4 regions of the Robertmurraya sp. genome follow, and region 1 is predicted to be linked to each of the others. Evidence: riboswitches for the same ligand, from Rfam matches in the RefSeq annotation. Region 1 holds a riboswitch; each other region holds the start of a gene.
The links. Region 1 has a riboswitch for cyclic di-GMP ahead of ACGLXV_RS19155 (sensor domain-containing protein). Riboswitches for the same ligand answer to the same signal wherever they lie in the genome.
Positions count from the first base shown of each region.

Region 2: linked by a shared signal. The riboswitch ahead of ACGLXV_RS18615 (amidase) and the one ahead of ACGLXV_RS19155 (sensor domain-containing protein) in region 1 are both predicted to bind cyclic di-GMP.
Region 3: linked by a shared signal. The riboswitch ahead of ACGLXV_RS11565 (GGDEF domain-containing protein) and the one ahead of ACGLXV_RS19155 (sensor domain-containing protein) in region 1 are both predicted to bind cyclic di-GMP.
Region 4: linked by a shared signal. The riboswitch ahead of ACGLXV_RS05740 (OmpL47-type beta-barrel domain-containing protein) and the one ahead of ACGLXV_RS19155 (sensor domain-containing protein) in region 1 are both predicted to bind cyclic di-GMP.

Region 1 covers NZ_JAKFCQ010000152.1:11,176-19,334, forward strand. Annotated here, with positions in the region: gene ACGLXV_RS19135 (ABC transporter ATP-binding protein) at 1-196, shown strand, start outside; gene ACGLXV_RS19140 (DUF6434 domain-containing protein) at 523-1,092, shown strand; partial or broken gene ACGLXV_RS19145 (IS1595 family transposase) at 1,128-2,012, opposite strand; gene ACGLXV_RS19150 (hypothetical protein) at 2,231-2,410, shown strand; cyclic di-GMP riboswitch class I at 2,543-2,635, shown strand; gene ACGLXV_RS19155 (sensor domain-containing protein) at 2,934-5,624, shown strand; gene ACGLXV_RS19160 (ABC transporter substrate-binding protein) at 6,052-7,287, shown strand; partial or broken gene ACGLXV_RS19165 (sensor histidine kinase) at 7,305-8,159, shown strand, end outside.
Region 2 covers NZ_JAKFCQ010000149.1:20,922-29,080, forward strand. Annotated here, with positions in the region: gene ACGLXV_RS18595 (DHA2 family efflux MFS transporter permease subunit) at 455-1,996, opposite strand; gene ACGLXV_RS18600 (TetR/AcrR family transcriptional regulator) at 2,180-3,040, shown strand; gene aroQ (type II 3-dehydroquinate dehydratase) at 3,078-3,536, opposite strand; gene ACGLXV_RS18610 (LysR family transcriptional regulator) at 3,678-4,562, opposite strand; gene ACGLXV_RS18615 (amidase) at 4,675-5,544, opposite strand; cyclic di-GMP riboswitch class I at 5,588-5,676, opposite strand; gene ACGLXV_RS18620 (YhfC family intramembrane metalloprotease) at 5,724-6,494, opposite strand; gene ACGLXV_RS18625 (DEAD/DEAH box helicase) at 6,620-8,059, opposite strand.
Region 3 covers NZ_JAKFCQ010000084.1:45,177-53,335, forward strand. Annotated here, with positions in the region: gene ACGLXV_RS11550 (GntP family permease) at 1-812, shown strand, start outside; gene gnd (decarboxylating NADP(+)-dependent phosphogluconate dehydrogenase) at 829-2,232, shown strand; gene ACGLXV_RS11560 (bifunctional metallophosphatase/5'-nucleotidase) at 2,310-3,896, shown strand; gene ACGLXV_RS11565 (GGDEF domain-containing protein) at 3,949-5,025, opposite strand; cyclic di-GMP riboswitch class I at 5,087-5,169, opposite strand; gene ACGLXV_RS11570 (M48 family metallopeptidase) at 5,298-6,005, opposite strand; gene ACGLXV_RS11575 (ABC transporter ATP-binding protein) at 6,180-7,082, shown strand; gene ACGLXV_RS11580 (ABC transporter permease) at 7,084-7,821, shown strand; gene ACGLXV_RS11585 (sensor histidine kinase) at 7,828-8,159, shown strand, end outside.
Region 4 covers NZ_JAKFCQ010000047.1:2,003-10,161, forward strand. Annotated here, with positions in the region: gene ACGLXV_RS05715 (methyl-accepting chemotaxis protein) at 1-1,513, opposite strand, end outside; gene ACGLXV_RS05720 (BMP family lipoprotein) at 1,526-2,500, opposite strand; gene ACGLXV_RS05725 (chromate transporter) at 2,677-3,246, shown strand; gene ACGLXV_RS05730 (chromate transporter) at 3,243-3,773, shown strand; gene ACGLXV_RS05735 (DUF1028 domain-containing protein) at 3,871-4,710, shown strand; cyclic di-GMP riboswitch class I at 4,999-5,087, shown strand; gene ACGLXV_RS05740 (OmpL47-type beta-barrel domain-containing protein) at 5,177-8,159, shown strand, end outside.

The sequences.
Region 1 (8,159 bases):
TGTAAAAGGTATCATCACGAATGTACAATATCAAGGAAAAGAGATTCACTACACGGTAACGGTAGAAGGTGAGCAGTGGGTGATCCATCAAGATTTTTATACGGAATTTTCCATTGGGGATGAAGTATATGTTCATTTTAAGGAATTGCCATATGGTAAGAAGATGGATGGGAGAAAACAACTTCATTTTGCATAAATGAAAAAACAGGGCTGACTTAAGGAACGAATGAGTCTGGCCTTGTTTTATTTTTTCCCTAAACAGAATTTGAACAAATTTGAATTTCAATAGATAAGTCTAAATTTAAGAGAGAATTATAGTTTTTTGGGCACATCCTGTAATAGATAAGGAATATGACCATTCCTGACCTTCCTTTGAGCTTTGGATTATAAACTTTTTAAATCATCAATAGATAAGCCTTTTATTTGATAGGCTGTTTTCGTAAACTTTGTTGTTTTTAATCATATTAAATTTGATAAACAAGAACATTTGTTCTATAATGGAAATAAATGGGGGTGTGTTTTATGAGATCTAATCTAACAAAAGATATTAGTGTAGAAAGTTTTAGAGATTACTATTGGTTAAAAGAAGAATTACAATCATTTTGTAGAGAAAATGGAATAAGTGCTTCAGGCTCTAAAATAGAGATTTCCGATAGAATAGAAACATATCTTCTGACAGGGGAGATAAAAAAGCCTATCAGAAAATCAAGAGTAAATAAGAAGATAGAACCACAAACAGATTTAAGTCTGGATACAGTCATTACAGAAAACCATCGTTGTAGTCAAGATGTAAGAGCTTTTTTTAAGACAGTAATCCCGAAATTCCACTTTTCGACCTATATTCAAAACTACTTTAAAAATAGCGTTGGAAAGACGTATCGTGATGTTGTAAACGCTTGGTATGAGGAGGAGGAACGCAAGAAAGACCCTTCATACAAGAAAAAAATTGCACCTCAATTCGAATATAACCGATACATTCGTGATTATTTTGCAGACCCTAAAAATCAAGGAAAAAGTCGTGAAGAAGCGATAGAATCTTGGAATGAAATCAAGAAACTCCCAGGAAGCAACAAATACGAATCCAATAATTAACCTTTTAGCATTTCTATTGTTAAGTGATTTGATTTTTAGCAAGCAGAAACAAGCATATGTTTGACTCGTTCATCAAATGCTATTTGTTTACTCAATTCAAGCCAACGAAACCAATATAGGTAGTTATCCAAGTATTTTGTTGCTACTCCTTGAAACCTAACCATCCAATCTTCCAAGCGTTTATGAAAGTTATTGACGTGTTGAACGTGGTATATGCCCTTTTTGACATACCCTTCTTTGCTCACATTAACAGTTTCGTGTTTTAAACCCTTAATTAAAGCGAACTTCTTATAATTTGTAGCTGTATCTGTGCATAGCAAAGCAGAGGGGTCTATATATTCCCCAATTACGGTATCTATTTCTTCTGCTCGTACACGCCCACGACCAGCTTTTCGAGCTACTACATTACCATTACGGTCTTGGGCTACAACCACTGCGATTTTAAGATTGGAAATGCCTCTCTTTTGGTCTTTGCCACCACGCTCTTTCGGTTCTCTATGTGTTATTTTTCGTTTACCTTTCATAGACTCTTTTAAGAAGGTTTCGTCACTCTCAAAGCTGTTCAAATCCGAGACTACCTAATACGTTCAAGATTTTATGTCTCCAATAAAACGAAGTAGAAATGTGTATTTTAAGGCGTTCAGCGATTTTAGGTAGGGTATAACCTTCTACCATCATTTCAATATACTTCACCCATTTTTCAGGGTACCGAGAACCTGAAAAAGGTGTGTTTGTCATATCATTGAAAGATTTCCCACAATCCCCATACCAGAGGAAAAACGTGATTCCCTAATGGATTTCAATAGTTCGGTAATTTTGTCTGTTTCATCTGGAAATAAATCTTCTTTCATCGCATTAAACAGTGCCATTTTCTCTGACTTTGATAGTTCGCTGAACTCTTCATAGATGTCTAACCACATAGTTGAACGCCTATACGAAAACAGCCATTTGATAAACAATAAACAATAAACAAAGAAGTAAAAGAAGTGAATGTCACATCGAACGAGAACACAGGAAGAGCAATCTTTCTAAGTAAAGTGCTAGATTTAGAGAATCTGTAAAAATGTGACTTTAGTCCTTGTATGCGCTTTCATTAACTGATATTGTATAGGCATATAGATCTAGTGGAGGAATCAACATGAAATCACAAGAATTAATACAATGGGCCAAAGACGAATACGAATCAGCAAGAAAACAGTATATGAAAAATGGAGAAGATTATTGGTTTGGTCGTATGAACGCTTTTAAAGAAATGCTTGACCATCATCGTCTCGACCTTTCAGACACGTCTCTGTATTGTTGCAGAGTGATGAACTAACGACAATTTTAATTTAAAATATGTCGGAGAACGATCACTTGTTATGTTTAATCAGCTATAGACATTATTAGAATTTAACTGAATTTCCCACTTAAATAACTCAAATGTAAGACGATATACATAGTAAATAACCATCGATAATGGCAAACTTATTGAAAAATAAGGACGCAAAGCTACGGGTCTAAAGCTTTAGTTTAGTTTAGCAATGACGGCCGGGTTTCCGAAAAGGGTTGGAATAATTTTACGGGGCGTCTGATCCGTTCTATTAAAGTTCACCAATCTTTTTGGTGAGCTTTTTTACTAAATTCCTAAATCTTAAACTTTTCGAGAACTTTTACTAAATTTAATACTGGATAGGTGGGAAAATGGTTGTGGTTTTTTTTACCAACTTAGGATAAAATATAACTTTATTCATAGTTATTCATATAAAAAACCTATGAGAACAATAATAAGAAAAACGACTTATTACAAATATAGAATATAAAGCTTTTCATTAATTGAAATTAATCTAGAAGGTGTAGTCATGCAATGGTCCACTAATTATACATACCCAGTCTTATTTATATACTTTCTGATGATGTTTCTAACCATCTTTCTTGACCATATAATCATTCACAACTTATCCCTGGCTCTAAATATCCCTTCTTGGATATTTCAACTTATTTTGATGGTTATGTCTATAATTCCGTTATATATCTTTTTAGAGTATGTGAAGAAACAACAGTTAAAGTATTTTGGTTACCAAGTGGAAATCGAAAAGTATAAACTAACACTTGAAAATTCGACCATAGCTGCTTTTATCTATAAAGATAATGCTTTCCTTTACGTCAGTCCTGCTTTTGCTGAATTATTCGGTTATACACGAAAAGAAATCTATGAAAAACCAATAACCTCGTATGATTTGTTGTCTGAAGAATACCACGAAAAAGTGTCTATGAATGTCAAAGATAGGCTTGATGGTAAAAAGGTAAGTAGCCATTATCAAGTGAAAGCTAAAAGAAAGGATGGTATAGAACTCTACTTAGACCTTTATCCTTCTTTACAAGCCTTTAATGGGAAGAAAGTAGTTGTGGGAAGTGTCGTTAACGTCACAGAAAAGCGTCAAATCCAGAATGAGTTGGAAAAAAGTGAAAAAGTATTATCACAGGCCCAAAAGATAGCAGGCATTCTCTATTGGGAATTTGACAATGTGAACAATAAGTTAACTTGGAGCCCCCAGACTTACAAACTCTTTGGGTTGTCTCCAAATATCAATCCTACGTTTGAGTATTTATTGTCCAAAGTTCATTCTGAGGATCGAGATACTTTAATAAATAGTAGAGAAAAGGAAATTACAGGGGAAAACGTTACGAATATCTACCGCATAATATTAGATGATGGAAGTATAAGAACACTACATTCCATCTCTCAATGCCTTCTCGATGATAATGGACGACCCATTCAAACAATTGGAACGATGCAAGATATTACAGATCGCCTTGTAGAAGAAAATAAACTAGAACTAACTGAAAATCGCTATAAATCTCTGTTTGATAACAACTTAGATAGTGTGTTCTCACTAGATCTTGAAGGAAATATCATCACTGTTAACGAAATGGCCATTCGAACATTTGGGTATTCAAGGGAAGAAATGATTCAACAATACCCCCTTGATTTAATTGCGCCTGAATTTAGAAATGGGGCAGAACAATTATTTGTTCAAGTTTTGTCAGGTAAACCACAACGAATACAGATCCAAGCATTTCATAAAGAAGGCCGTAGGGTCGACCTGGATGTCACTGTAATGCCTATCATCGTTAAATCATTCGTAACGGGTGTATTTTGCATCTCAAAAGATGTTACCAAGCAAAAAGAACATATGAAAACCATTGAGCAACTGGCCTATAATGACTATTTAACAGGGTTACCAAACCGTAGAAAATTATTAGAACTTATGCATAGTCATATACAAGAAGCCAAAAACCATGGATCTATGATGGGGATCTTGTATATTGACTTAGATCGATTAAAATTCATTAATGACAATTTAGGGCATGACTTTGGTGATGCAATGATCATCGAAGCAGGAAACCGAATTTTAAGCTGTATAAGAAATGAAGATACACTTGCCCGAGTAGGGGGGGACGAATTTGTCCTGATTATTCCGAATATCAGCGAGTTTGATATTACTATTAACATAGCTAAAAGAATTATAGAGGCGTTTAAACCCGGATTTTATCTCGAAGAAAAATTATTTCGAACGACAGCTAGTATGGGAATTAGTGTTTTTCCTACTCACGGAGAAGATATTAACGAATTACTTCGCAAAGCCGATAAGGCTATGTACTATGTTAAAACAAGGAAAAAAAACGATTACAAAGTTTTTGAAGATTCCATGGTAGAGCAAGAAGAACGGAAATTCCTTATTCAAAATAGCATAGTGTCGTCTTTATCTAATGGAGACTTTTTTCTTGAGTATCAACCGAGAATAGATGTGAAAACAGGAAAAACGTCCACCTTTGAATCATTGCTAAGGTGGAAACATCCTGATTTGGGTTTGATTAACCCAGAAGAGTTTATTCCTTTGGCTGAAGAATCAGGAGACATTGTTCTCATTGGTGAATGGGTGCTTAATGAATCTCTGCGAACACTTAAGCATCTCCATTTAATAGGGAATACAGATGTTCGAGTCTCCGTTAATGTCTCTGTTAAACAATTGTATCAATCGACTCTAGACCAAGCCATTAATAATATGTTACAACGTTATAAACTTCCTCCAAGAACTTTGGAACTGGAATTAACAGAAAGTATTTTGATTAGTGACGAACAAAAAATACTTGATATACTAACGAACTTGAAAAGCTTGGGTGTTCTTTTGTCCATTGACGATTTTGGAACAGGAAATTCTTCGATTACTTATCTAAAAAAATTGAATATGGATATTATTAAAATTGATCGCTCCTATGTGAAGGGCGTTCCCGAAGCAAAAGAAAACGCAGCAATCACCTCAGCAATGATAAATTTAATACATGACCTTAATATGAAAGTTGTTTGTGAAGGAATTGAGACAGAAGAAGAATGTCAATTCATTATGGACAAAGGGTCGGATGAAATCCAAGGATTTTATGTTTCCTACCCACTAGTAAAAAATGACCTCTTTCAATACCTACAGAGAGAAGCTATAAACGGACCAAGGCTACAATACCAATCTAAAAAACTTGGAAATAGAGGATAGCAAATTGATAAAACATATTTCTGGTGTCCAGATAATGTTAGCTACTAATGAGTGTGAAGAGATACAGCTGCCAGCTTTTTTGCGAAAGTAGGTCTCAAAGATTGGAACTGCCTCCGTCATTGTTAGACATGTATCTAACAATGACGGGGGCAGTTTTTTATGTGGCTAAATTTACAACAGAAGATAAATTCACTGTTTCAAATGTTTTTCTTTTTATTATCTGTTTTATTAATGTTTGATATACTCAATGATAAATAATACATGTCCGATATATTTAGATGGGCCAATGAAGTGAATCTTGTCGTGAAATACGAAGACAGTTAGAGCTGTCTTCAGCCAAGGGAAAAACAAATTAGCAAGATAGTGAGATTTATAGTAGATATAATAGATAAACAAAGTAATAGTTAGATATTATCTAGGAGGTCATATGAAGCGATTTCTATCTATCAGTCCCATTCTTATCATTCTCTTGTTAGCCGCTTGTACAGGAAATGAATTAGATCAATCTCTCAAAAAAGAAGATAAGATTGAACTTGAATTTTTTTCACCGAAACCTGAAACAGAAGTGATCTTTAATGAACTCATTCAAGAGTTTGAAGAGCTGCATCCTAACGTTACGATTAAGCAGGTCATTGTACCTGAACCGATGACCGTGTTAAAAGCAAGAATTGCAAGAGGTGATATTCCAGATCTATTTATTACTTATCCGATCGAACAAGATTATAAGGTAAGAGCTGAAAAAGGATATCTGCTTGATTTATCAAATGAACCCTTCATTAAAAATATCCAACCCGCTATCCAAAATCGTTATCTTATAAACGGAAAGATGTACGGTGCTGGCTTAACACAAAATGCAGTAGGAGTTCTATATAATAAGGATCATTTTGAAGAGTTAAATTTATCGGTTCCTAACACTTGGAATTCGTTTGTGCAAGTTTTGGAAGAGTTACAGTCTAATGGAAAAACAGCTTTACTCATGCCAAACAAAGATGCAAATCAGGCGAGTATTTTTAATCTAAACTTAGTCGCAAATGAATTCGAAACGAGTTATTGGGAAAAGGATGAGTTTTCAATTGTATCTGATCCGAGGTGGAGGGAAATAACAGAAAAAACCCTTACGGTGCTGTCATATGTGCAGCCCAATTCTTTTGAAGACAGCTATTATGATGTAAATAAAAAATTTGCAAACGGTGAAGGTTCTATGTACATTATGGGTACTTGGGCGTTAACGATGATCGAAAAGTCGAATCCTTATTTAAATTATGGGATTTTTCCGTTTCCAGCATCAAATCAAAAGGATCATAATGTATTGGGAGGAGTGGATATCGGCTTTGCGATTTCAGCTGATACGAAACATCCTGAAGAAGCGAAGGCGTTTTTAGCGTTTTTAATAAAAAAGGAAAACGCTCAAAGAATTTCCGATTTTGACGGTTCGATCAGTGCTGTTAAAGGAGTTACAAACACCCATACAGAAGGTCATTTAATAAGAGAAAAAATTGCAAGCGGGCAAGTAGTAAATTGGCCAAATCATTACTGGGCAGGAGGAACTGCTGCAGAATCCGAGTTTCGAAAATATACGGCACAGTTTTACTATGATCAAAATATGGATGTTTATCTTAAGAATCTAGAAAAGATGTTTAACCGCTATTCGAATGCTAATTAAAAGAATTAGGTGCCGATATGATAAAATTTCAGCATAAGTTAATTATAGCCTTTATCTGTTTTGTTTTAATTCCTATTATTATTCTAGGGATTGTTTCTTACAAAATTTCATCCACCACGTTACAAAAAAATATTAGTGAGCAAATGATCCAAACTTTAAAGGCGGTTGATCGAAATTTATTAGCCGCTGTTTCTGAAGTGGATTCCTTTTCTGACTATGTGGTTTCATCAAGTGCCATTCAGGACTATTTAAATACACAAAATACGTCCTCGATCTATGAATTTTACAGCGAACAGCAGGAAATCGCCGGAAAGATGTATGGAAATTCACAGATTGATAATCTTGTTCTTTATACGAATGATGGGAATGTGATTACTTATACCGATGATATGGTTACGAGCTTAGATGCGCTTCGCTCAAGTTTGTTTTTGGATGAGGTTTTACAGCAGAAAGGTCGTCCGGTTTGGTTAACTCCATATGAAAATCAAAATCTTTTTTTTAGTCAGAACTATATTCTAACTCAATCAAGAGTCGTAAAGGATCTTAACACGCTTGATAATTTAGGGTATTTAATACTACATGTAAAACTAGATTTATTTGATCCGATTTTTAAAGATATTTATGGAGGTCCCAGCCAGGAATTGATTGTAAATAAAGCGGGGACCGTGCTTTATTCATTAAATCGAAATTTCATTGGTAAAACTTTGGACATTCAAAGTTTTTCTGAATTTCCAACAAATAAAAGTGGTTACCTCACTGATGAGTGGGACGGTGAAAAAAGTTTGATTACGTATATGCCGTCTAGTTTTGAAACGGGAGGTAACTCACAGCTCATCCTAGTATCAATAAAGCCTTTGAAAACAATTGCCAGT
Region 2 (8,159 bases), on a different contig from region 1:
GTATATCCATATCTAGATTACAAACTTAATAGTAACGGTAGTTTAGTAGATACGCAAGTATAAAATGTTGATTTGGGTAAAATATTGTTATTGACTTTAAGCGGTGAGGGAAGGAGATATTGTATTTGTAGGGAATGGTAGATTTTTATTTATTTTCTCGTCTTTTGAACTAGATTTTAATAAAACGGGTGGAATTTAGAGGTAAACTCAATCTTTCAAATGATTTTTTTGGGAGATTAGTTGATTTTTTCTCTAGTTTTGGTTTTTATTTGCGATTTTTAAAATTTATTTGCGATTCTGAGATTTTATTTGCGATTCTCAATTTTTATTTGCGATTCTGAGACTATATTTGCGATTCCCGATTTTTATTTGCGATTCTAGAGCTTTACTTGCGATTCTCATTTTTACATTTTTTAAAGAAGACCCTCAATTTCGAGGGTCTTCCGTACATTTATTAATTTTCAGCTAGCTTTGTAGGTACAACCTTTGACACTTCTTTTTCTTCTATTAGATCCTCCGCTTGTGTTGCCCGTTTGATAAAGAATGCGAGGATAAATGCAACAATAGAAATTCCTGTAGCCACTAGGAAAGCATCATTAATTCCTTCGAGCATCGCCTTCATCATAATCTGCTCTTTCATTTGAGCGATCATTTCAGCAGTTGGCTGAGCTGCTCCTGCTCCTTGACCTGCAGCCGTCTTCATGGCTTCGTCAGCAAGTTCTTTGGCGTGTGTTTCTGTACGATTGGACATAACCGTAACTAGTAATGCGGTTCCGATTGCCCCAGCTACTTGGTTTAACGTATTGTTCATTGCCGTACCATGTGGATAGAAACGCGTCGGAAGCTGATTTAGTCCGTTTGTTGAAACAGGCATCATAACAAATGACATACCGATCATTCGAACCGTGTAAAGTATTACTAAGTGAGTATAACTTAAGTCTACCGTTAACTGACTAAACTCATACGTGGTGATAACAGTGATTCCTAAACCAATTAGCGCCAATATTCGACCACCAAATTTATCAAACAATCTCCCCGTAATAGGTGACATAATAGCCATTGCGATGGCACCTGGTAGGAGCATTAGCCCCGCGTCTAGTGGAGAAATTCCACGAATCGTTTGAACATAAATCGGAATAAGGATCATCCCTGAGAACAATGCCATGTTTGTTACCATGGAAATAGAAGATGACAAGGCAAACATTGGGTATTTAAACACTTTAAAGTTTAACAACGGATTGTCTTGCTTTATTTGTTTTAAAATAAATACTACTAGCGATATGAAACCGACTGCAATAGCCAGGTACACATGAGGACTGTCCCAACCCTTGCTTCCTGCCGAACTGAAGCCGTAAAGTATCCCACCAAATCCAATACTTGATAAAACTAATGAGAAAAAGTCTAAACGAAGATTGCTCTTTTCTTTCTTATCTTTTAAAAGGAAGAATCCGATTAATAACACTAATACTGAAATAGGGGTAATAAAGTGGAAAAGCATTCTCCAGTCATAGTGTTCGATAATCCATCCAGATAAAGTTGGTCCAATGGCTGGGGCAAACATGATGATTAAACCAAAAACCCCCATCGCTGTTCCTCTTTTTTCAATTGGGAAGCTAACGAGCATGACGTTCATAAGCAATGGCATCATAATGGCAGATCCTGATGCTTGAAGCATACGTCCAGCTAAAAGAATCGGAAATTCATGAGCCACACCAGCAACTAAAGTACCGATCGTAAATAAACTCATTGCGACTAAAAATAAATTTCGAACAGAATATTTCTGTATCAAGAAGGCAGTAGCCGGAATTAATATCCCGTTAACAAGCATAAAGCCAGTAGTTAACCATTGAACCGTGGCAGCTTCTATCTCTAAATCCTTCATGATGGATGGCAAAGCAATATTTAATAAGGTGTTATTTAAAAACGTAATGAACGCCCCAATTAACAGAACTCCAATAATTCCGTATGGCGGCCGTTTGTCTTGTTTTTCAGCCATGTATGTTCCTCCTATACTATAAGTCCAATAAAATATACTGCTGTTATACACTTTACATATATTATACCCTCAGTACAAAAAATGCAATGGAAAAACACAGCTAAATAATGGGTTTGTAACCTTCAGAAAAATAAGTTACTATACATTTATACAGTGAGTCCAAATACTAATTCAGGTGATACGATGAATGATCGGAAGCAGCACGTGATAAATACCGCACATCAGCTTTTTGTAGAAAAAGGATTTCAAGCAACCTCCATTCAAGACATTTTAGATTATAGTAGTATTTCTAAAGGAACATTTTATAATTACTTTTCTTCAAAAAATGAACTACTCATGGCCATTTTCCGAGATATACAAAAAAAGTTTGAGCATGAAAGAAACGAACTATTAATCGGAAAAGATCCGTCAGATATCGAGATATTTATTAAACAAATGACACTTCAAGTTAAGACACATCGTGCCACAAACCTAATTCCTCTGTATGAAGAGGTATTATTTTTAAATGATGTAGAGTTAAAGAAGTTTATTAGTAATATTCAATTAAGACTATTAAGATGGGTATATGAACGGCTAAATGATATTTTTGGAGAGAGTAAAAAACTCTATCTTCTTGACGGGGCTATTATGTTTACTGCTATTTTGCACCATAATCTAAAATATGAACGAAAGGCAAATAAATTATATAGTAATCCGGAACGAGTCGTACGGTATTCCGTGAATCGATTATTAACATTTATAAAGGATGTAGGAGAAACTCAGGAACAACTTCTAGCTCCTGAGTTATTAGAAGAATGGTCACCCTCCTGTCATAAGAAAGAGCAATCCTATAAAGAAAAGGTAACACTTGAAATTATGTCTCTTAAAAAGGAACTGATGAACGTTTCTGAATTCGAGAGGTATTCAGAGCTGCTCGATTTCATTCTAGAGGAGCTTTTGCAACCTAATAATAAGAGGCAATTTGTAGTGGAAAGTGCTTTATCAACCTTAGAGGGGCACTTTGGAAAAGCCAAATTACAACATTTACGTTCGTATCTGAAATAACAAAGCTAGCAGGTCATGGGCCTGCTAGCTTTTTGTTTTAAGCTTCTTGCAATTGCTTTTCATCAATAAGAGTTTTTGCTGCTCTTAGCCCTAATAAATAGCTGTCACATCCAAAACCGCTAATCTGACCTTTAGCAATATCTGCGAATACAGAACGATGTCTAAATTCATCTCTTGCATGGATATTAGACATATGAATCTCAATAAACGGTACTTCTAAAATATCTAAAGCATCGCGAATTCCGTAGCTATAGTGAGTCCATGCACCAGCATTAATAATCACTGCATCGACCTTATCACGATAGGCTTGATGAATGCGATCTACCATTTCTCCTTCACAGTTCGTTTGGAATGTTTCAAGTTCTAGATCTAACTCTTCTGCTAACTTTTTCATGTTTTCATTAATTTCATCTAGGGTTATAGTTCCATACACCTTCGGATTACGTTTTCCAAACATATTAAGATTCACACCGTTTAACATAAGTACTTTTTTCATCATAGATTCCTTCTTCCTTTTGCTCATTATTTCACAAACTTGTTTATACGACTATTTTAAAACAGACAATCCATAAATACCAATCGGTTTTTTGGTGAGATCTATAGGCGCCCCCTATGAAAAATGACAAGAAAAGACTCTTTAGTTAAGTGAATTTCTTTCAATAAAACTTTTAAACTTCTCCACTACAGGTGATAGGTAACGATTCTTTACACTCGCCATGTAGATAATTTGTTCTGGGAGCGGCTCCTGAAAAGGTAGTACTTTAATATCAAACAGGTCTAAGGTAGAGGATCGTGGTAGGATACCCACTCCTTGTTTTGCTGCCACTAAGCCTACTAATGCCGTATCCTCTGCGACTTCACAAGAAATATATGGAGTGATCCCCGCATCTGAGAACAATTGATCGATTACGGGACGAAATAGACTTTTCTTGTTAAAACAAACGAATTTTTCCTCAGCAATATCCTTTAATTCCACGGAATCTTTTGATGCTAATGGATGATCTTTATGGGTGATTACTACAATATCTCTCTTCATTAATGGAATAAAATCAATCTCTGGTTCATGTTCCGCATACGTACAAAAAGCTAGGTCATAATTTTCTTCCTTTAAGCCTTGGATGATATTCTGTGTTGTTCCTTGTATACACGAAAACGTCACTTGTCCGCCCTCATTTGCTTCCATAAAGGACTGAATAATTGATGGGACAAAATCAGCGCCTAAGGAAAAAATGAATGCTAAGTCAATGATACCCGTATTGGCATTGGTGAGCTTTTGAAGATTCCTTTCACCCTTTTCAAGCTCCTCTAATCCGTTTTCCACATAGGTTAAAAAATATTGGCCGTACTTTGACAGCTTGATATTTCTACCAACCTTTTCAAATAACTTTATACTTAATTCTTTTTCAAGCTCGCCTATTGCCTGACTAAGACTTGGTTGTGTGATATATAGCTGAGCTGCTGCTTTTGTATAATGCTGCGTTTTGGCTAGCACACGAAAATATTGTAAATGTTTCAGGTTCATAAACAGCGCCCTCCCTGTTTCCAATCTTTAAACAAAGTATATGATGTTTTTTAGACAAGAAAAAGGACTGAATATGAACAAAAAAGCACTCTTTTGAGTGCTTTTGCGTTCTTTATGGTTTCATTGTTTTCCAGCTTCCCACATGGTGGATAGCAACTCCATTGTATCCAAGAGTTGTTCCATAATGAGAGGCAACAGTAGCAAGTTGCTCGTTCATGTAGGCTTCTCCTTCTTCAAAAAAAGAAATCATATCTCCTTCGTCTGTTGCACCTGTTTCTACACCGATTACTAATGTCTTATTATGTTTCCCAGCAAAGGCAACTTCATTTTTTACGATTTCAATGATGGCAGGAGCTGTATCACGGTAGGCCATAATCGTTACACTATTCGTTTTTGTAATGACCCACTCCGCTAGATTTCCTTTACCATACGTATTATTATAAGAAACTTCATCAAACCAGAATGGCAGGTCCGCTTCAAGTGGTAGTTTTAATCCTGCAGCTGAAGTATTCGCTTTTGTTATCAGTTCTTGATAACTTTTTACAGTAGCTGCTCTATTCGTATTCCAACCGCTATATAAGTAGGGCTCTACATCTAAATGAATCCCCGTAAATTTTTGAGAAGCGGTTGACCCTGCTTGATAGGTTTTTAACCAATTCATAAGAGCATCTTGGTTTCTGTAGCCTTTTGGTGCCACCCAACCCGGCGCTCCATCTAGAGCATATACTTTTATCCCTTTTACCGATGCCTTCGTAATAAAGCTACGGTATACATTCATAGGGATATCACGATCGAATTGTACATAGACTTTGTTGATTTGCTTTTGTTCAAGAAAGCTTAAGGTTCCTGTTTCATTACTCACAATTTCCCACGGATTCCAAAGCCATGTGGAGCGATCTACTGTTGATGCACTCATTTTTGATCCAAAGCCTCCAATTGAAAAAAGCAAAACAATAATCATTGATACAACGAGCTTTTTCACTTCATGTTCCCCCATTCTGCCAGCCGAGGCTCACAAAATGAGACCTGGCAACCTGACGACCATTCGCATGACAAGCGATTAGGCTCACGGCTTTGCGTCCTTCCCTTTCGGAAAAGTTTGCCTTTTACAGTTTTTCTTTAATTATACTTTATTAAAACAGACTTTTGCCTCAGGTATTTTTACCCAATCAATAATTTTCTTAATCTTTTTATTATAAAGAAAGATAGAACTCCGATTAAGGCAATGTACAACTCAATGATCCATAAGCTTTTAATGTATCCAGTTTGATAGAAAGCTAAAGGAAAATCAATCGCCGCATGAGCGACTATAGCGAGCAATACGTATTGGAATTTCTTTTTGATAACAGCAACTAATACAAGTAAGCTGAAAGCGATTTGCATAAAGAGGGCAAAGAAGCGTTCTGGTATTGCCCATAAGTAGTGAGAAACTCCCTGATTTAATAATGTTTCTTTAATGGTTGCTGCCTGATCACTTGGAAGACTAGCTCCGATAGATGAATCAAATGTACCTGTATTGATCATGGTTGCAAAGATAAGAAATGGCACTACCGTTGAAAGAGCAATTACTACTGCTTCAATGCCACCCCAGCCAACCCCAAAGGATAGACCACCCTTGTAATCCTGATATTTTTTTAATAGCCAAATAAAAAGAATATAGCGTCCTACTTCCTCAAAAATCCCTGCAGCAAAACCGCCATATAATCCAAATAACCATGGATGTTCCACATAGTTTGGAAAACTGGTTATGACGACAACATGAAGAAGTTTCTCTAATACTTGAGTAATAATAACAAACCCGATGCTACCTATTATTAACGGCTTGAGAGAAATTCCTACTTGTTTTTTTGTAAAAAGAATGGCAGTAACAAATAGAAGAATAGAAAATATAATAACTGCAATCATGCTCGAGATCGTTGCATTGCTTATCATCGTAAATCCCCCTTGTTTTTTTATTATCATTATTGATAATGATAATATTAAAGTAAGAGTAATAATCTGTCAATGAATTTTGTTCATTTTTCCCAATTAAAAAAAGCACCTCTAGGAAGTGCTTCTTATCTTCTTGCCACATGAACCTTTAATTGTTTCCCTTTTACCGTTGTATGTTTCATTTCAGACAACACAAGTGACCCTTTTCCATTTAGGATTTCTACATAAGAGACCGTGTCAAGAATCGTGATAATTCCGATATCCTCTGCAGTTACACCATCAATTTTTGAAATGGTTCCTACAAAATCAACAGCGCGCAGCTTCTTTTTCTTGCCGCCATTAAAATAGAGTTTGGTGATATCCTTATTGAGTTCTTCACTTTTTAGTTGCTTAATCTCCGGTTCCGAACTAATCTTCTTTTCAAAGGCAGGTCGTGATCTCTCCAACTGTCCCGAAGCAGGTTTCACCTTCTGTGGAATAGAAAAACCAATTAATTGTTCTATCTCTTCTAACAATCGTTTTTCTCTATCTGTCACAAAAGTAGTAGCCTTTCCTTTCAAGCCCGCCCGCCCGGTTCTTCCAGTACGATGCACATAGCTCTCTTTTTCATATGGGATATCAAAGTTCACCACGAGTGAAATATTTTCGATATCAATTCCTCGTGCTGCCACATCGGTTGCGATTAGATAGCGGAACTCTCCCCGTTTAAATTCACTCATCACATCTAGACGATCTTCCTGTATCATTCCACCATGTATTTTATCGCAATCATATCCAAGCTTCGTTAGATGATCGACGACCATATCGACACGGTCTTTTGTCCGGCAAAAAATGATACAGCTATCCGGGTTTTCAATAATCGTTACATTTTGCAATAATTGAAGTTTTTCATCTTCCTCCACCCAAAATAATGAATGCTCAATTAATCCTTCTGAAGTACTTGAAGATTCAATCTCAACCTCCACAGGAGAGTGTAAATAGTTTTGAGCTAGCTTTTTTATGGTATCAGGAAGAGTGGCTGAAAAGAGCATGGTTACTCGATTTTTTGGCATTTCTTCAATAATTGCCTCCACTTGTTCGATAAAGCCCATGTTTAGCATTTCATCCGCTTCGTCAATCACTAGGTATCGGACACGATCTAACACAAGGGTCCCTTTTTGAATATGATCAAGCAGTCGACCTGGTGTCCCTACAACCACATGAGTTTTTTGCTTAAGTTTCGTTTTTTGATACATAAAGGATTGCTTTCCGTATACTTCTACTGCATTGATTCGTTTTAACCGGCCGATATTTATAAAATCTTCTTTTATCTGTACAGCTAACTCTCGAGTAGGGGTAAGCACGAGAGCTTGTGGTTTATTTTCTGCCCAATCGATCATTTCACAAATCGGAATGGCAAAGGATGCTGTTTTTCCACTTCCTGTACGTGACTTTACGACCACATCGCGCTCCTCTATCACAAGCGGAATGACCTTCCTTTGAACTTCAGTTGGTTGTTGATATTGTAAGCTCGCTAAAGTACTCAATATTTCTTCACTTAAGGTGAAATCTGTAAAATCCATCATACAGCCTCTTTTCAAAAATTCTTTACAATACTAATTTTACCGAACGTATTCTTTTTATTAAGCCAATATGTAAAGTACATTTCATTTGACCACATATTCA
Region 3 (8,159 bases), on a different contig from region 1:
TCATTATTGCTATTCCAACCGTTATCTTAGCTGGACCTGTCTTTACAAAGATTGCAAAGAAGTTAGTTCCAGCATCATTTACAAAAACAGGTAATATCGCTTCATTAGGTGAACAAAAGACATTTAAGCTTGAAGATACACCTGGATTTGGTATCAGTGTGTTTACCGCTTTACTTCCTGTTATTTTAATGTCCATCGCTACGATTATTACTTTGCTTCAAAAAACAATGGGCTTTGAGGATAATAGTTTCCTAGCAATGATTCGCTTTATCGGTAATGCTGGTACTTCTATGTTGATTTCCTTATTATTTGCCGTTTACACGATGGGATTAGCAAGAAAAATTCCAATCAAAAACGTAATGGAATCTTGTACAACAGCTATCTCTCATATTGGAATGATGCTATTAATCATTGGTGGAGGTGGTGCCTTCAAGCAAGTATTAATCAACGGTGGCGTAGGTGACTATGTAGCTGAGTTGTTCAAAGGAACTTCTTTATCACCAATCTTACTTGCTTGGATCATTGCAGCAATTCTACGTATTTCTCTAGGATCTGCTACTGTGGCTGCCTTAACAACAGCTGGTTTGGTTATTCCGATGTTAGGTCAAACGGATGTAAACCTTGCACTAGTCGTACTAGCAACAGGAGCTGGTAGCTTAATTGCTTCTCACGTAAACGATGCGGGCTTCTGGATGTTTAAAGAGTATTTTGGTTTAAGCATGAAAGAAACATTTGCTACATGGACATTGCTAGAAACGATTATTTCTGTAGCTGGATTAGGATTTATTCTATTACTAAGCTTGTTCGTATAAAAGGAGTCGAAATTAGATGTACAATACCATTGGAGTCATTGGTTTAGGGGTTATGGGAAGTAATATTGCCTTAAACATGGCTAATAACGGTGAAAAAGTAAGCGTCTACAATTATACAAGGGACTTAACTGATCAGCTTGTTCAAAAACTAGATGGTCAGTCTATCCACCCTTTCTATGATATTGAGAATTTTGTTCAATCGTTAGAAACACCTAGAAAAATCTTTCTTATGGTCACAGCAGGTGCTCCGATTGATTCTGTGATTCAAGCCTTGCTTCCTTATCTTGAGGAAGGCGATGTCATCATGGATGGTGGAAACTCCCACTACGAAGATACCGAACGCAGATATCAGGACCTAAAAGCAAGAGGTATTGGGTACCTAGGAATTGGAATTTCTGGTGGAGAAGTTGGGGCTTTAACTGGCCCCTCCATCATGCCAGGTGGAGACCAGGAAGTGTACGATAAGGTCGCTCCTATTCTAACAAAGATTGCTGCACAGGTAGACGGGACACCTTGCTGTGTATATATTGGACCAAAAGGTTCTGGTCATTTTGTTAAAATGGTCCATAACGGAATTGAGTATGCCGATATGCAACTCATTACCGAAGCTTATTCGTTTTTAAGAGATACCTTGCTTTTATCTGTTGATGAAATTGCTGATATCTTTGAAACTTGGAATCAAGGGGAATTGAAGAGTTACTTAATAGAAATCACAACTGAGATTTTAAGAAAAAGAGACGATTTAACTGGACTCCCACTTATTGATGTGATTCTAGATAAGGTCGGTCAAAAAGGAACAGGTAAATGGACGAGTATTCAAGCAATTGACAATGGAATAGCTACATCCATCATTACCGAATCATTGTTTGCTCGTTATGTCTCTTCTTTAAAAGAAGAACGAGTGGCCGCAGAAGAAATGTTAGAAGGACCATCCACCCTGCACTCGAAACGGAACAAAGAAATATATATTGAATACGTCCGACAAGCTTTATATATGGGGAAGATTTGTGCATATGCTCAAGGCTTCAACCAATATAAAGCGACTTCAGAGCTTTATGATTGGAATCTTCCATTAGAAGATATTGCGCTAATTTTCCGTGGTGGCTGCATCATTCGAGCAGAGTTCCTGAATGTCATTAGCCAAGCTTATAAAGAGAATCCACATCTTGCTAACTTGCTTGTTGCTCCTTTCTTTGCTGAAAAGCTGAAGAAATACCAACAAGGATTAAGAAATATCGTATGTGAGGGAATTCAATTAGGGATCTCCTTCCCTTGTTTAAGTGCTTCCCTCACCTACTACGATAGCTATCGTACCGGTCGGTCACATGCGAATCTCTTACAAGCCCAACGTGATTATTTTGGAGCACATACGTATGAGCGAAATGATCGGGATGGAATTTTCCATACAGAATGGAAATAATATAATTGGTGCTGGCCCTTTGTGGTCATGCACCTTTTTCTGTATAATGACACCATGTAGGGAAAGGGGCGAGTGTCATGAATCAGCATAATTACGCGAAACTAACAATAGTAGAAACTAGTGATACCCACGGACAGATCTTCCCTATTTTATATGGAACCAATACATACGAATCCATTGGTTTAGCCAAAATCGCTACCTATATCCGACACCTCCGTAGAACGGAAGAGAACCTCCTTCTAATTGATAATGGTGATAGTATTCAAGGTACACCATTAACCTATCACTATGTAAAAAAGCAAAGTCATTTACCTAATCCCGTTATTCTAACTTTTAACAAACTACATTATGATGCAGCTATCATTGGAAACCATGAGTTCAACTATGGCCTATCCACATTAAAACAAAGCGTCTCTGAAGCTCAATTTCCCATTTTATCTGCCAATATACTTAACAATCAAACAAAAGAACCTTTCTTTGGCAAACCCTACACCATTAAAATACTTCCAGAAGGCATAAAGGTGGCCATTTTAGGTTTAACAACACCTTATATCCCAAACTGGGAGAAAGCAGAACATATAGATGGATTAGAATTTGAGGATGCTGTGGAAAGTGCTAAAAAGTGGATTCCTCATATCAAAGAAAACGAACAACCTGATCTTTTCGTTGTTTCCTATCATGGTGGCTTTGAAAGAAACCTCAAAACTGGAGAACCAACCGAAGCGGTCACAGGTGAAAACCAAGCCTATCAACTATGCCAAGAAGTAGAAGGCATTGATGTGTTATTAACGGGACATCAGCACCGCTTATTGGCCGATGAGCTAAACGGTGTTACGATTGTTCAACCTGGAAACAGTGGAGTTTGTATGGGGCAGGTTGATATAGAGTTTACTTTGGATCGTGATCATAAATGGAAGTGTCTTTCTAAAAAAGCCTCTCTTGTTCCGGTTAAGGAGTGGAAAGAAGATGAGGAAATATTACGATTGATTCTACCTTACGAAGAGAAAACGCAAAATTGGCTCGATCAACCCATCGGACGTATTCAAGGCGATATGATCATAAAAGATCCTTTCCTTGCGCGTATAAAAGAACACCCTTTTATAGAATTTATCAACCAGGTACAAATGGAAGCAAGTAACGTTGATATATCCAACACCGCTCTGTTCAGCAATCATGCCATTGGCCTTCCAACGAACGTAACGATGAGGGATATTGTTTCAAATTATATCTATCCAAATACGTTGACGGTATTAGAGCTAACGGGACAAGATATTAAGGATGGATTAGAAAAAAGCGCTACTTATTTTATCGTAAACGAAAATGGAGAAATAGCAGTAAATCCCCAATTCATCGACCCTAAGCCTCAACATTATAATTACGATATGTGGGAAGGAATTCAATACACAATTGATGTTGGAAAACCAGTTGGTGAACGAATTGTTTCTCTAATGAAGAATGGTGAAACTTTGGATCGGAAGCAAAAGTATCACGTGGTCATGAATAATTACCGCGCTACCGGTGGTGGGAACTATTCTATGTATAAGGGAAAGAAAGTCATAAAAGAAATTCAAATCGACATGACTGAACTGCTTGCTAATTATTTTTCCAAGTATGGAACAGTAAAAGCTACAGTCAATGATAATTGGAAGGTAATTCAAACGTAAAAAGGTGACAATGGTTAGCCCCCATTGTCACTCTTCATTCCCTGATTCTGCCCTAATTAACTACCGTTTTATTTTTCCCTGTTCTCTTTGCTGTATAAAGTGCTGTATCTGCCCCTTTAAAGAGATCTTCCTTGTTCATTCCAGGCAACAGTTTTTGTACACCAATACTGATTGTTACGTGTCGCCCTTTGAGCTCAGGGAAACTAGTGTTTGCAATACTTTCCCGGATGTTTTCCACCCTTATAATAAAATCCTCTTCCGACGTTCCCATTGTGATAATTCCAAATTCCTCTCCTCCGTACCTAGAAGGAAAGTCATCGCCAACAGAGAAAAATTTAATTTGCCTTGCGACTTCTATAATGACACTGTCTCCAGCTCTATGGCCGAACGTATCATTGATTTGTTTGAAATTATCAATGTCAAGGACGGCTACATGAACGTTTAACTCCTCTGATGAACGTAAACCAACAATCGAATCCAACTGTTCATGAAAAGACCTGTGATTATATAACTCCGTAACAGGATCTAACCGGGAAAGCCTTTCCATTTGAATGTTTTTAGAGAATAGATCATTTTTTTCTTTTGTTGTTTTTAACAATTCTTTCATCACTTGATCACTATGTTTCATGAGGCTGTATATAAGTAGTGAAATCCCTAATAAAATTAAGATAATAATAATCAAATCTGCTGTATCCATAGAAGCATGTACCGGTTCATAAAAAAAATAAATGAATAAAAAAGTGAGGATCGATATAAACACTGAAAAGCGAATGATTCTTTTATTATAGAAAAACAATGAGACCAGAACAGGAGTAATGAGTAAAACCATCAAAATTACTTTATCGTAAATACTAATAATTATGATGCTAATAAAAAGAGTAATTACAATCATGATATAGTACTCCGTGTGTTTCCGGAATTTACTCATAAACAGCTCTGCACATGCCATGACAGCGATAAATTTAAATAATGGAAATAAAATCACTTCTAAAAAAAATAACCACTTATCATAAGTAGTAAGAAAAAAGTGTATACCTGTCCCTAACAAATACAGTCCAATAATAACCCATAGGGTATTCAATATATCACGAATAAGTAACCTTTTATCAAACATCTCTTCTCTATTCATTTGATCTTCCTCCAATTTCACGTAGCATGTTAGCACTTCGTGAAAGCCATCTCTGGCTGTATTCGATAACCTGGCAATCTTAGCTTTCACCTTAGACCCACGGTTTTGCGTCTCTACCTTTCAGTAGATTTGCCTTTTCGTAATTGGAATAATTACTACTTTAGTACTATTATACTCGCAATATTGATGGATAGATATATGATTGCAAATTGTAAAATCAACCAATTGGTGACATAAAAAAAGAGCCTTCATAAATGAGGACTCTCGCCTTACTATACTGTCATTTTCCAACTAGAAAAAGCTAGCCAATTTTCTTGTTCCTTGTAATCCGGCATAATTTTCCCAACAAGTCTCCAAAAAGAACGATCATGATTTAAATGCAACATATGGCACATTTCGTGCACAACCACATAATCAATTACCCTTTGGGGTGCCATCGCAAGCTTCCAGTTAAAAGTTAACTGCTGATTGGAATCACAAGTTCCCCACGTACGATTGCTGTCATTAATACGGACCACCTTTGGCTTTATTTTAAAGTTGCTTTGATAAGACTTAATACTCTTCTCTACCAATGTCTTACATTGCTGATAGTAGAAGCGCTTTAGTGCCTGTCTAATTTTTTCTTCCTCTAACTCTTTTACATAGATAAACAGTTTATTTTCTTCAAACTTCACATGATTCTGCGTAAGATTTGCGTCGTGAAAGATTTGGATGGGGTAGGTGTTTCCTAAATAAAGAAAACTTTCGCCATGGTCATAAACCTTTTCCTGCGGTCCAAGCGCTCGCGCCTTCATTTCCTTAGACTTCTCTTGAATCCAGTCCCATTTTTCTTCGATAAATAAAAGCACATACTCATTGGGTGTTCCTTTAGGAGCCTGGACTTCAATATTTCCATAAACATCAACGGAAATTCCAATAGACTTGCGTTTTTTGTAGTTTATATTGTAACTGATCGTTTCACCTGAATAGTTGTGTATCATGTCATCACCTTTATCTGCGAAATGCTATACCCTCCATTTTATGATGATTCCCTATATGATCTCAAGAGCCTTTGTAAAAATGACATTTGTCATGTGATTTTCATGACATCCCTTACTAAAATCACCTTTTCCATGATTATACAATGAAAGTATCAAATCAGGAGGTGTTCAAATATGAACGAGGTCATTCGCTTAACTAATGTATCAAAATCTTTCCAGCAAAAGACGGCTGTTAACCATATCAACTTTTCGATTAATAAAGGAGAAATAGTGGCCATCTTAGGACCGAATGCTGCAGGAAAAACAACTACGATATCCATGATTTTAGGTTTACTTAAGCCCTCAGCAGGCAACATCCAAATCTTTGGACTTTCCCCAAAAGCAAAGAACGTACGTGAGAAAATTGGCGTGATGATGCAGGAAGTTAGTATGATGCCTGGCTTAAAGGTTCACGAAATACTCACACTTATACGAAGCTATTATCCTAATCCCCTTTCACTTGATGAACTTATTGAAATAACCGGTCTAACAGAGCAAGATCTAAAAACACAGGCAGAAAAATTATCAGGCGGTCAAAAACGTCGAGTTAGCTTTGCCCTTGCACTTGCCGGAAATCCCGATCTCATCATTTTTGACGAACCGACTGTAGGCATGGATATCTCATCAAGAAACCGGTTTTGGCAAACCATTAATTCTCTAGCCAAACAAGGAAAGACCATTCTTTTCTCTACTCACTATTTGCAGGAGGCGGATGATGCAGCAGAGCGGATTCTTCTATTTAAAGATGGAAGGATTGTCGCTGATGGGACACCGTCGGAGATTAAATCAAAAATAACAAACCAAACCGTTTCATTCATCTTAGAACCTGACGCGTCATTCGAAAAATTGTATCAATTCCCAGAGATCAAGCATATTAACCGAACCAATGGTCGAGTTTATGTTCAATCGACGAACGCAGACAAAGTATTAGCGATTCTTTTTCAAGAAAAACTTGGCGCTCATGACATACAAATTGAACGGGGAAAATTGGAAGATGCTTTTGAACAGCTAACAAGTACAAATAAGGAGGTTATATAGAATGAATATATTCTTGTTACAATGCAAAATGGAGATAAAACGAATACTGAGAAATAAGTATTTTCTCTTTTGGTCTTTAGTTATGCCGATTATCTTTTATTATATCTTTACAAATGTAGTCAATACGAACCCAGAAGACCCTTCGGCATGGGACGCTCATTATTTAATGTCCATGACTGTATTTAGCGTGATGGGTTCTAGCATTATGACTCTTGGAATCCGCATGGTTCAAGAACGAGCAGAAGGTTGGTCAAAGTATATTCGCATGACGCCTCTATCAGAAAGTGTATATTTTGCGGCACAAATGGTTGGTCAAACCTTCATTCATGTGCTTTCCATTACGGTTATTTTTGCCTCAGGTGCCATCATTAATGGAGTATCGCTTTCTGCATTGGAATGGATCGCTAGCGGATTATGGATTTTATTCGGTTCATTACCTTTCCTTGCTATTGGAACATTAATTGGTTTAATGAAAAAAGTAGAAACAGCCGCTGGTATTAGCAATGTGTTATACATGGTTCTTGCAGTTACAGGCGGAATGTGGATGCCACTGGAAATCATGCCAGAGATGATGCAAACAATAGGAAAGTCATTACCTGCTTTTCATTTTGGGAGTGGTGCATGGGAGATTGTCCAAGACGAGATGCCCAATTGGAAAAATTTTCTGATATTAGTCACCTATCTTGCTTTGTTCATGTTACTATCGAAGTATATTCGAAGTAAACAAGAAGCGGTGTGATGAAATATGAAAAAGTCGATCGGGATATTTCCAAAGCAATTTGGCTTTTTTCCCTACATCTTTTTGGTTTATGTTCTTTTTCCGATTAACTATTTACTAGCTGAAACTGGGACAAAGCAAATCATTGGTTTCGGATTGGTACTCCTTTTTTTAATAACGTATCGGCAGCTCTATTTTACAACTGGAAAAACGGCATTCACATATTGGCTAACTGTTCAAATGTCGATTATTTTCATTTTTAGTTGCTTTTATGATCTTAATCATATCTTTCTAGGATTCTTCCCTGCTAACTTTATTGGGTATTACCGAGAAAAAGTGAAATTTAAACGAGCTTTTAT
Region 4 (8,159 bases), on a different contig from region 1:
CTGTAACAGCTGAAATATTCTCAATCGCAGAAATAACCGAAGCACTCATGCTGCTAGAAGTTTTCATACCTTCAACCAAAGTATCCAATTGCTCGTTAATCGCCATTACATTCATAGAAATCACTTCAAATGAAGATTCTGTTTCCTTCATAGAAGATTGCTGTTGATTGGATAACTCATACCCAAGCTCCGTTGCTTCCACAATCGTTGCAATGCCTTTTTTCATATGGCTAACCATCGTTGTGATATGTTCCGTTGCCTTGGTGGAATCATCTGCAAGTTTACGAACTTCATCTGCAACCACTGCGAAGCCTTTTCCAGCTTCTCCTGCACGCGCTGCTTCAATCGCTGCATTTAAGGCTAACAAATTCGTTTGATCAGCGATTTCACGTACCGAACGTGCTGCTTCCTCAATTTGTCCTGCAAACTGTGTGAAGCCTTCGACTGATGTTTTAATATGATCCGTAGATTGTGATAGCTGTGAAGCCAGTTCTACTTGTTTTTCTAAAGACACTCGACCCGTTTGAACTGAATCCAACGCAGCTGAACCAGCCTGTGATGATTGCTCAGTTTTATCCTGAACGCGAGAAAATTCTTCGTTCATCGCACCCATGGAGCCGGCGGTTGATTGAATGTCTTCTGAAACCGATTGGCTACCGCGAGCAAGCTCTTCCGTTGAAACCGCCACCTGGTTGCTGATTTCACGTAAGCTCACCATATGTCCAGATACTTCCGCTGTAAAGCCAGTTACTCGTTCGCCAACCTGCTCGATGGATTGAACGGTTTGTCTTACATTCGAAATCATTAGGGCAAAAGCGGACTTTAATTGGTCTAGCTCATATGAACTATCTTCTTTTACCTCATCCACTTCTACCGTGAGGTCTCCTTCAGCCACTTTAACCGCATGGTCCACGACTTCGCGTAAGGGTTTCGCGATCCGTCTAGCCAGGAACCAAGTGGAAAGGCTAGATAACACAATTAATATAATAATCGCAATGATTGAGAAAACGACAACAAACTGAATCTTCTTCTCTGTTTGCTGAAGCATTTCGTCGTACCATTCTCCAGTAAGTTTATCCAATAAGTACATATCATTTAAGACACCAGAAATACGAATCGATTGTCTTTTAATCGCCGAAGGATCATTACTTCCAAACCCTGCATCCACCTCAGAAGATAGAGCATCAAACTTTTCCTGTACTTTCCCTAAAGTTTCTTTCTGCTCAACCACTCTAATCACTTTTGTAAGTGACCCAATTTGCACATCAATGTTCTGTAATTGTGAGAGTGCTTCGGATTTGTTTGCTTCACTTTGATTAAAGGTGTAGTTAGAGAGTGCTTGCTTGGCTACAACCAGTTCGCCTTGTATATCTTCTACTAAGATTAAAACTTGAACATCATCCTTAGCCGAGCTTTGCATGCTTACTAACTGAGAAATCATAAATCCAATAATCAATGTTGATAATAAAAGTGGAATGATAGCGATGATGAGTAAGCGAGATCTAAGTTTCATGTCATTCCCTCCTTATTCCGTTTCGACGGTGATGTCGCCCGAAATGATTTTTTCTTTTGCTTCCTCAAGCTGACTGTTTTCTGCTTCAGATAGTTCTACGACACGGATGTCCGCTAAGCCAACACCATTTTCAGCAAGACCAAGCACATACGTGGAAGAACCAATTTTTCCGGTTTCCTTCAGTTCTTTGGCGATGTCGTATACGGCAACGTCAATATTTTTTAGCATAGAAGTGGTAACAGCTTTTTCTGCTACGAAAAATTGGTCAGAATCCACACCTGCTGCCAATTTACCAAGCGTTTGAGCCGTCTGAAGTGCTCCGAAGCCAGTGAATCCAGCGGCAGGGTAGATGAAGTCAGCACCAGCAGAGATTTGTTTTTCGGCAATCGTTCCGCCAAGTGTCGCGTCTCCAAAGGAATTCGCATATTCAACCAGTACTTCTACATTCGGATTGACGTATTTTGCTCCTTGTATGTAGCCTGCTTTAAAATGATTCACGACAGGCACATCAAAGCCGCCGATAAATCCAATTTTCCCAGTGGTGCTCTTCATCGCAGCGACCATTCCTACTAGGAAGCTTCCTTCATATTCTTTAAAAGTGAGGGATACGACGTTTTCAAGCTCGGAAACCTCATCTATAATCATAAATTGCTGATTTGTATGTTCCTTTGCTACTTTTTCTAACGCTTCCTTTACAGAGAAACCAAGACCGATAATCAGGTCATATTCTTCCTCGACAAGTTCCGTTAGTTTTTCTTCGAAGTCCCCATCTGGAGCTTCTTTATAGTCAAATAAAATTCCAAACTCGTCGCGTGCACGCTCTAGGCCGCGGAACGCAGAATCGTTAAAGGACTCATCTCCGAGACCACTATCTGATAAAAGAATTCCAATTTTGTATTCTTTTTCTGACTTTGTTTGCTGTGCTCCAAGTGAACAAGCGCTTAAAACGTTCACGACTAGGAACAATAAGAATATTCTTTTTAGCATGTTGCTGTCCTCCTCTTGGTTGTACATACCTCTTATTTATCGGACAAGATTCGACAAGTTTAAGTGAATTGTTTCGATTTTGTGAATATCTCGAATTCCGAAATAAACGGTTAACGAAAACACATAAATTTGGTATGATAAAACTATCTGAATTTTTATAATATAGGAGGAATGTTATGAAGCACAGACAGTTATTTATTGCCTTCTTCCGCTCAGGAATACTGGGCTACGGTGGGGGGCCATCATCAATTCCTCTTGTGAAAAAGGAAGTTGTCGATACATTTAAATGGATGGATTCGGATGAATTTGGGGATATTTTGGCACTCGCCAATGCCTTGCCAGGACCCATTAATACGAAGATGGCTGGTTATATAGGCTATCGTGTGGGCGGGATATTAGGATTATTGAACGCACTTTTTGCATCGATTTTACCGAGTATTTTTTTCATGATTATCTTGCTAAATGTACTAAATACCTACAAAGACGAACCATGGGTGCGAGGTATGTCGATGGCGGTAGTGCCGGTCGTTGCGGTGATGCTCGCAACATTAACTTGGGATTTTGTAAAAAAATCATCGAGCTCTAGTCTCGGTTGGGGTTGGACTCTTCTTTTTGTTGTAGCTAGCCTTGTGTTACTTCAATTTTTAAACGTGCATCCTGCAATCATTATTTTCGCTTTATTACTTAGTGCATTATTGAAAAAAGATCAAGGGAATTCAAAGGAAAAGGAGAAGACGTCCGCATGATTTATTGGCAACTATTTTTGGCGTTTTTTATTCCGGGAATTCTCGGTTATGGTGGGGGACCGGCGTCGATTCCACTTGTTGAGAATGAAGTGGTTGATCGGTACGGTTGGCTGTCAGTGAATGAATTTAGTGAGGTGCTCGCGTTAGGGAATGCACTGCCAGGGCCTATCGCGACCAAAATGGCCGGTTATATTGGTTATGAAGTGGGTGGGATTTTCGGAGCAGTGGTTGCGGTATTTGCTACTGTGGCACCTTCGTTAATATTAATGGTCACTTTACTCGGTTTGTTGATGAAATTCAAGGAATCTCCAAAGGTGAAGCGACTTACCGTGTTGGTGCGACCGGTCATTGCCGTCCTATTAGGAGTCATGACGTATGATTTCTTTTTCTCCTCATTCGAAGGAGCGGGGATTTGGCAGACGATCGGGATCGGTGTGATTAGCTTTGTGCTGATGGAGAGGCTGAAGGTCCACCCGGCGTATGTGATTGCCGGTGCGCTTGTATATGGTGGGGTGTTCTTAGGGTAAATCAGGACAGTAGTACATTCTGCAAGCTGGTGCTAGCGCAACAAAGGCTTGCGTCATGTGCTACTGACCTTTAATTAAAACTGGGGGAGGCAAAAACATGACTTTTTCAATCGTAGGCTATGACCCAAAGGAAAAAGAATGGGGTATTGCGGTGCAATCGAAGTTTCTTGGAGTTGGCGCCGTGGTTCCGTTCGCGAAGGCTGGAGTAGGTGCAGTTGCGACACAGTCTTACGCGAATACGGCTTATGGTCCGGAGGCATTACAGCTGTTTTCAGAAGGAAAGTCAGCGGAAGAGGTCATCAAAATCATTACCTCACGGGATGAGGACAAGGATCTCCGCCAGGTTGGAGTCATCGATGCGAACGGAAATGCCGCTACTTTTACCGGTGAAAAATGCTATGACTGGGCAGGCGGAGTCACCGGAGAGCATTTTGCCGCACAGGGAAACATTTTAGTCGACGAGCAGACCGTACAAACTATGTCAAAAACGTTTCAAGAGACAAGTGGAACATTAGCCGAGCGCTTACTCGCTGGATTGAACGCAGGGCAAGAGGCTGGTGGAGATAGTCGTGGTCAGCAATCAGCTGCCCTATTAGTAGTGAAGGAAGCGGGCGGTTATGGTGGCTACAATGACCGATTTATTGATCTTCGTGTCGATGACCATCCGGAGCCGATTAAAGAACTGATTCGTGTGTTTGGTTTACAGCAGCTATACTTTGCTCCTCCTAAGCAAGAGCGGATTGCTACGATTGAAGGGCATGTGAAGGAAGAATTGATCGCTTGTTTAAGACGTCACAGATATTTAGAATTGTATGTTGATGAGGAAAGTATTCATAAGGCACTGACTCGTTATATACATACCGAGAACTTTGAAGCGCGTGAGTTAGAGCGTGGGAAAATTGACTTGGACGTGCTTGATTATATGAAAAAGCAATAGTTGTGTATAGCCCCCAGTAATGGGGGTTTTTATGTGGGGAATTTTATACTGTTGTAGGTATGTGGATCTTAAGAGATTCCCTAAGAATTAAATCCGAAAGACGAAAAGTATCAAATAATCATGTGTAAATACCTATCTCGTTATAAAAATAAAATGGTATAATCGAACTAAATTTAGGTAGTTAATCCTAAATAAATCCCGTAAACTGCCGATAATAGATTTATAACGCAAATGCTTGGAGGTGAAACAATAGTAATAGATGGGTTTTAAAAATGAGTGTACTTAATGAAGTGAAAAGGGCAAATCACGGGAAACTGTGAGACGCAAAACTAAGAGGGCCTTACCCGCAGAAATGCGAATGGCAGCCAGTTACCACAAGAAGTCATAGATTGTCTAAATTCTATGAACCTTTCTTATGGGGTTCTTTTTTATTTGCCTTTTTTAACATGAAAGGTAGGGTAAATTTATGTTGAAAAGAATGTTTAATATTCCGGTTTTGCTCGTCGTTTTTATGCTTATCTATCAATTGATTGTCCCAATCGGTAGTATAAGAGCTTCTGCAAATACCGGATCCATGCTTCCTCCTAGTAATCTAGCTTATCAGTCAGTTACTCCAGACGATGGAAAGCTAACTTGGAGTGCCGTATTTGGAGCAAGTGGGTATCAAGTTTATGAAATTAAAGAAGGACAGCTTACGGTGCTTGGAACAACAACGGGCACTTCGTATGATCTAAAAGATTTGCCAGAAGGCTCTTATAGATACGTAGTTTCTACTTTATCTAGCCAAGGGGAGTCTGGTCCATCAGCGCCGGTAAGCACAGAAATTAGTTATCCTGAGATGCAAACGCCGGCAACCTTTGCGGCAACGATTCAAAATGGAAATGATGTTGTATTACAATGGGAAGCTTCCCAATATGCAGAGTCATACAACATATATAAGGTATTAGATAACGGTGAAAAGTCACTTGTTGTCTCAACTAATACAAGAATGTATAGTTTTTCTAATGTAGATGAAGGTACTTACTCTTACATGATTTCTTCATCCCACCCACTTTACGGGGAATCAGTGACTTCATCCCCAATAAGTGTTGAAGTGATAAAGCCAGAAATGAAAGCTCCAACAAATCTATCTTTTACGATTTCAAATGTAACCGATGTTACTTTAAAGTGGCAGGCAGCAGAGTTTGCCAATAGTTATAGTATATATTCAGTGAAAAACGGACAGTTAGAATTGGTAGAAACAGTTACGAGCACAAATGTTACACTTAAGAATTTACCTGCAGGAGACTACGTCTATCAGGTGTATTCAAATAGCTCACGTTTTGGAAGTTCTGTAGAAGGTAGCGAGGTTACTTTCTCCGTTCAATCTATCGAGATGGCTCCCCCTGAAAATGTAAATGCGAAAATCCAAAACACAAATGATGTAGTTGTTAGTTGGACCGCCGAACCATATGCAACAGGGTATAAAGTGTATCAGATTGTGGGTGGTGAGAAAGTATTAAAGGGAACAGTAACTGGAACTTCTTTTTCAGCTACTATGCTACCTGGTGGAGAATACGTGTATGAGGTTCATTCAACTAGTGACCGATTTGGAGAGTCTGAAAAGGGAACACAAGTTACTTTTACCATCGAGACAGTAAAGGTAAACGCACCTACTGAACTTGCGTATAAAATTCTAAATGGTAATGATATCGTATTAAGCTGGAAAGCAGCTGAAAATGCTACAAATTATAAGGTCTATCAAGTAGTTGGAGACCAAAAAGTATTAAAGAGCACGGTAACAGGAACAACGGTTACCTATACTAATATGCCAGCAGGAAATTACAAGTATGAAGTTCACACCAATAGCACTCGATTTGGTGAATCAGGGGAAAGTGCTGTTGTTTCCTTTGTATTAGATCAAGTAGTGTTAGAAACACCAGGAAATGCAAGATATGAGATTAAAAATGGCAATGATTTATACCTACAATGGGATTCAGTTGATTTTGCCAATAGTTACAAAATCTATCAGGTAGTAGATGGGAAGAAGGTTTTAAAAGCAACTGTTTCTTCTTTAGCTACAACTTTAACTAATCTTACCGCAGGAGATTATAGTTATGAAATCTATGCGTATAGCAGTCGATTTGGTGAATCACCTGTGGGTGCAGTTGTAGAGTTACCATTGGTACATCCAGAGATGAAGGCGCCTGCTAACGGAAGTTATACCATCACTGGAGTAGCTTCATACACACTAAAGTGGGATGCGGCAGACTACGCAACTAACTATAAGATTTATCAAGTGATTAATGGACAGAAAACATTAAAGAATACTATCACTGGAACAAGCATGAACTACACAAATATGACACCAGGTGAATATCAATATGAGGTCTATTCATATTCCGCTCGTTTCGGTGAATCAAAAGTAGGAACTGCTATCAAGTTCACCTTAAGTGGACAAACACTAGCGACTCCTGGAAATCCAAGCTATACCATTAGCAATGGAAATGACATTACACTCAAATGGAATACTGTTCAGTACGCAAATAACTATAAAATCTATCAGTTGGTTGATGGAGAAGAAATTTTATTACGTACCCTTACAGGGACAAGTACAATGTTAACCAATGTAGCAGAAGGTGAATTCCATTACATTATTAAGGCAAACTCTACCTTATTTGGAGAGTCTCCAGAAGGTGCTGTACTTGAAGGAACTTTAGTGCATCCTGACATGGCTAAGCCTGAAAATGCTAGTTACACGATCACAAGTGGAAATGATATCATTCTTAAGTGGGACGCTGTTCAGTATGCAACAGCATACCAAATTTACCAAGTGATAGATGGAGAAAAGCAGTTTGTTCGTAAAGTTACTGGTACAACAACGACAATTTCGAACATGCCAGAAAGTAAATATCTATACGAAATTCATTCATATAGTGACCGGTTTGGTGAGTCTGCAGAGGGAAGTAAGATTGAGTTCACAATGGTACATCCAGTAATGCAAGCCCCAGCCAATCTTACAAAGTCAATTTTAAATGGGAACGATATTAAGTTAAGTTGGGATGCGTCAACGTATGCAACAAATTACAAAGTCTATCAAAAAGTTGATGGAGAATTAGAATTACTAACTACACTACCAGCAACAACGAGAACCATTGCATTTACGAATATGCCAGAAGGTGACTATGAATATGTCTTGCATTCCTACAGCAACCGCTTCGGGGAGTCACTAGAGGGCAACAAGCTTGAGTTCAAAATGGTACATCCAGTAATGCAAGCCCCAGCCAATCTTACAAAGTCAATTTTGAATGGGAACGATATTAAGTTAAGTTGGGATGCGTCAACCTATGCAACAAATTACAAAGTCTATCAAAAAGTTGATGGAGAATTGGAATTACTAACTACACTACCAGCAACAACGAGAACCATTACATTAGCGAATATGCCAGAAGGTGACTATGAATACGTGG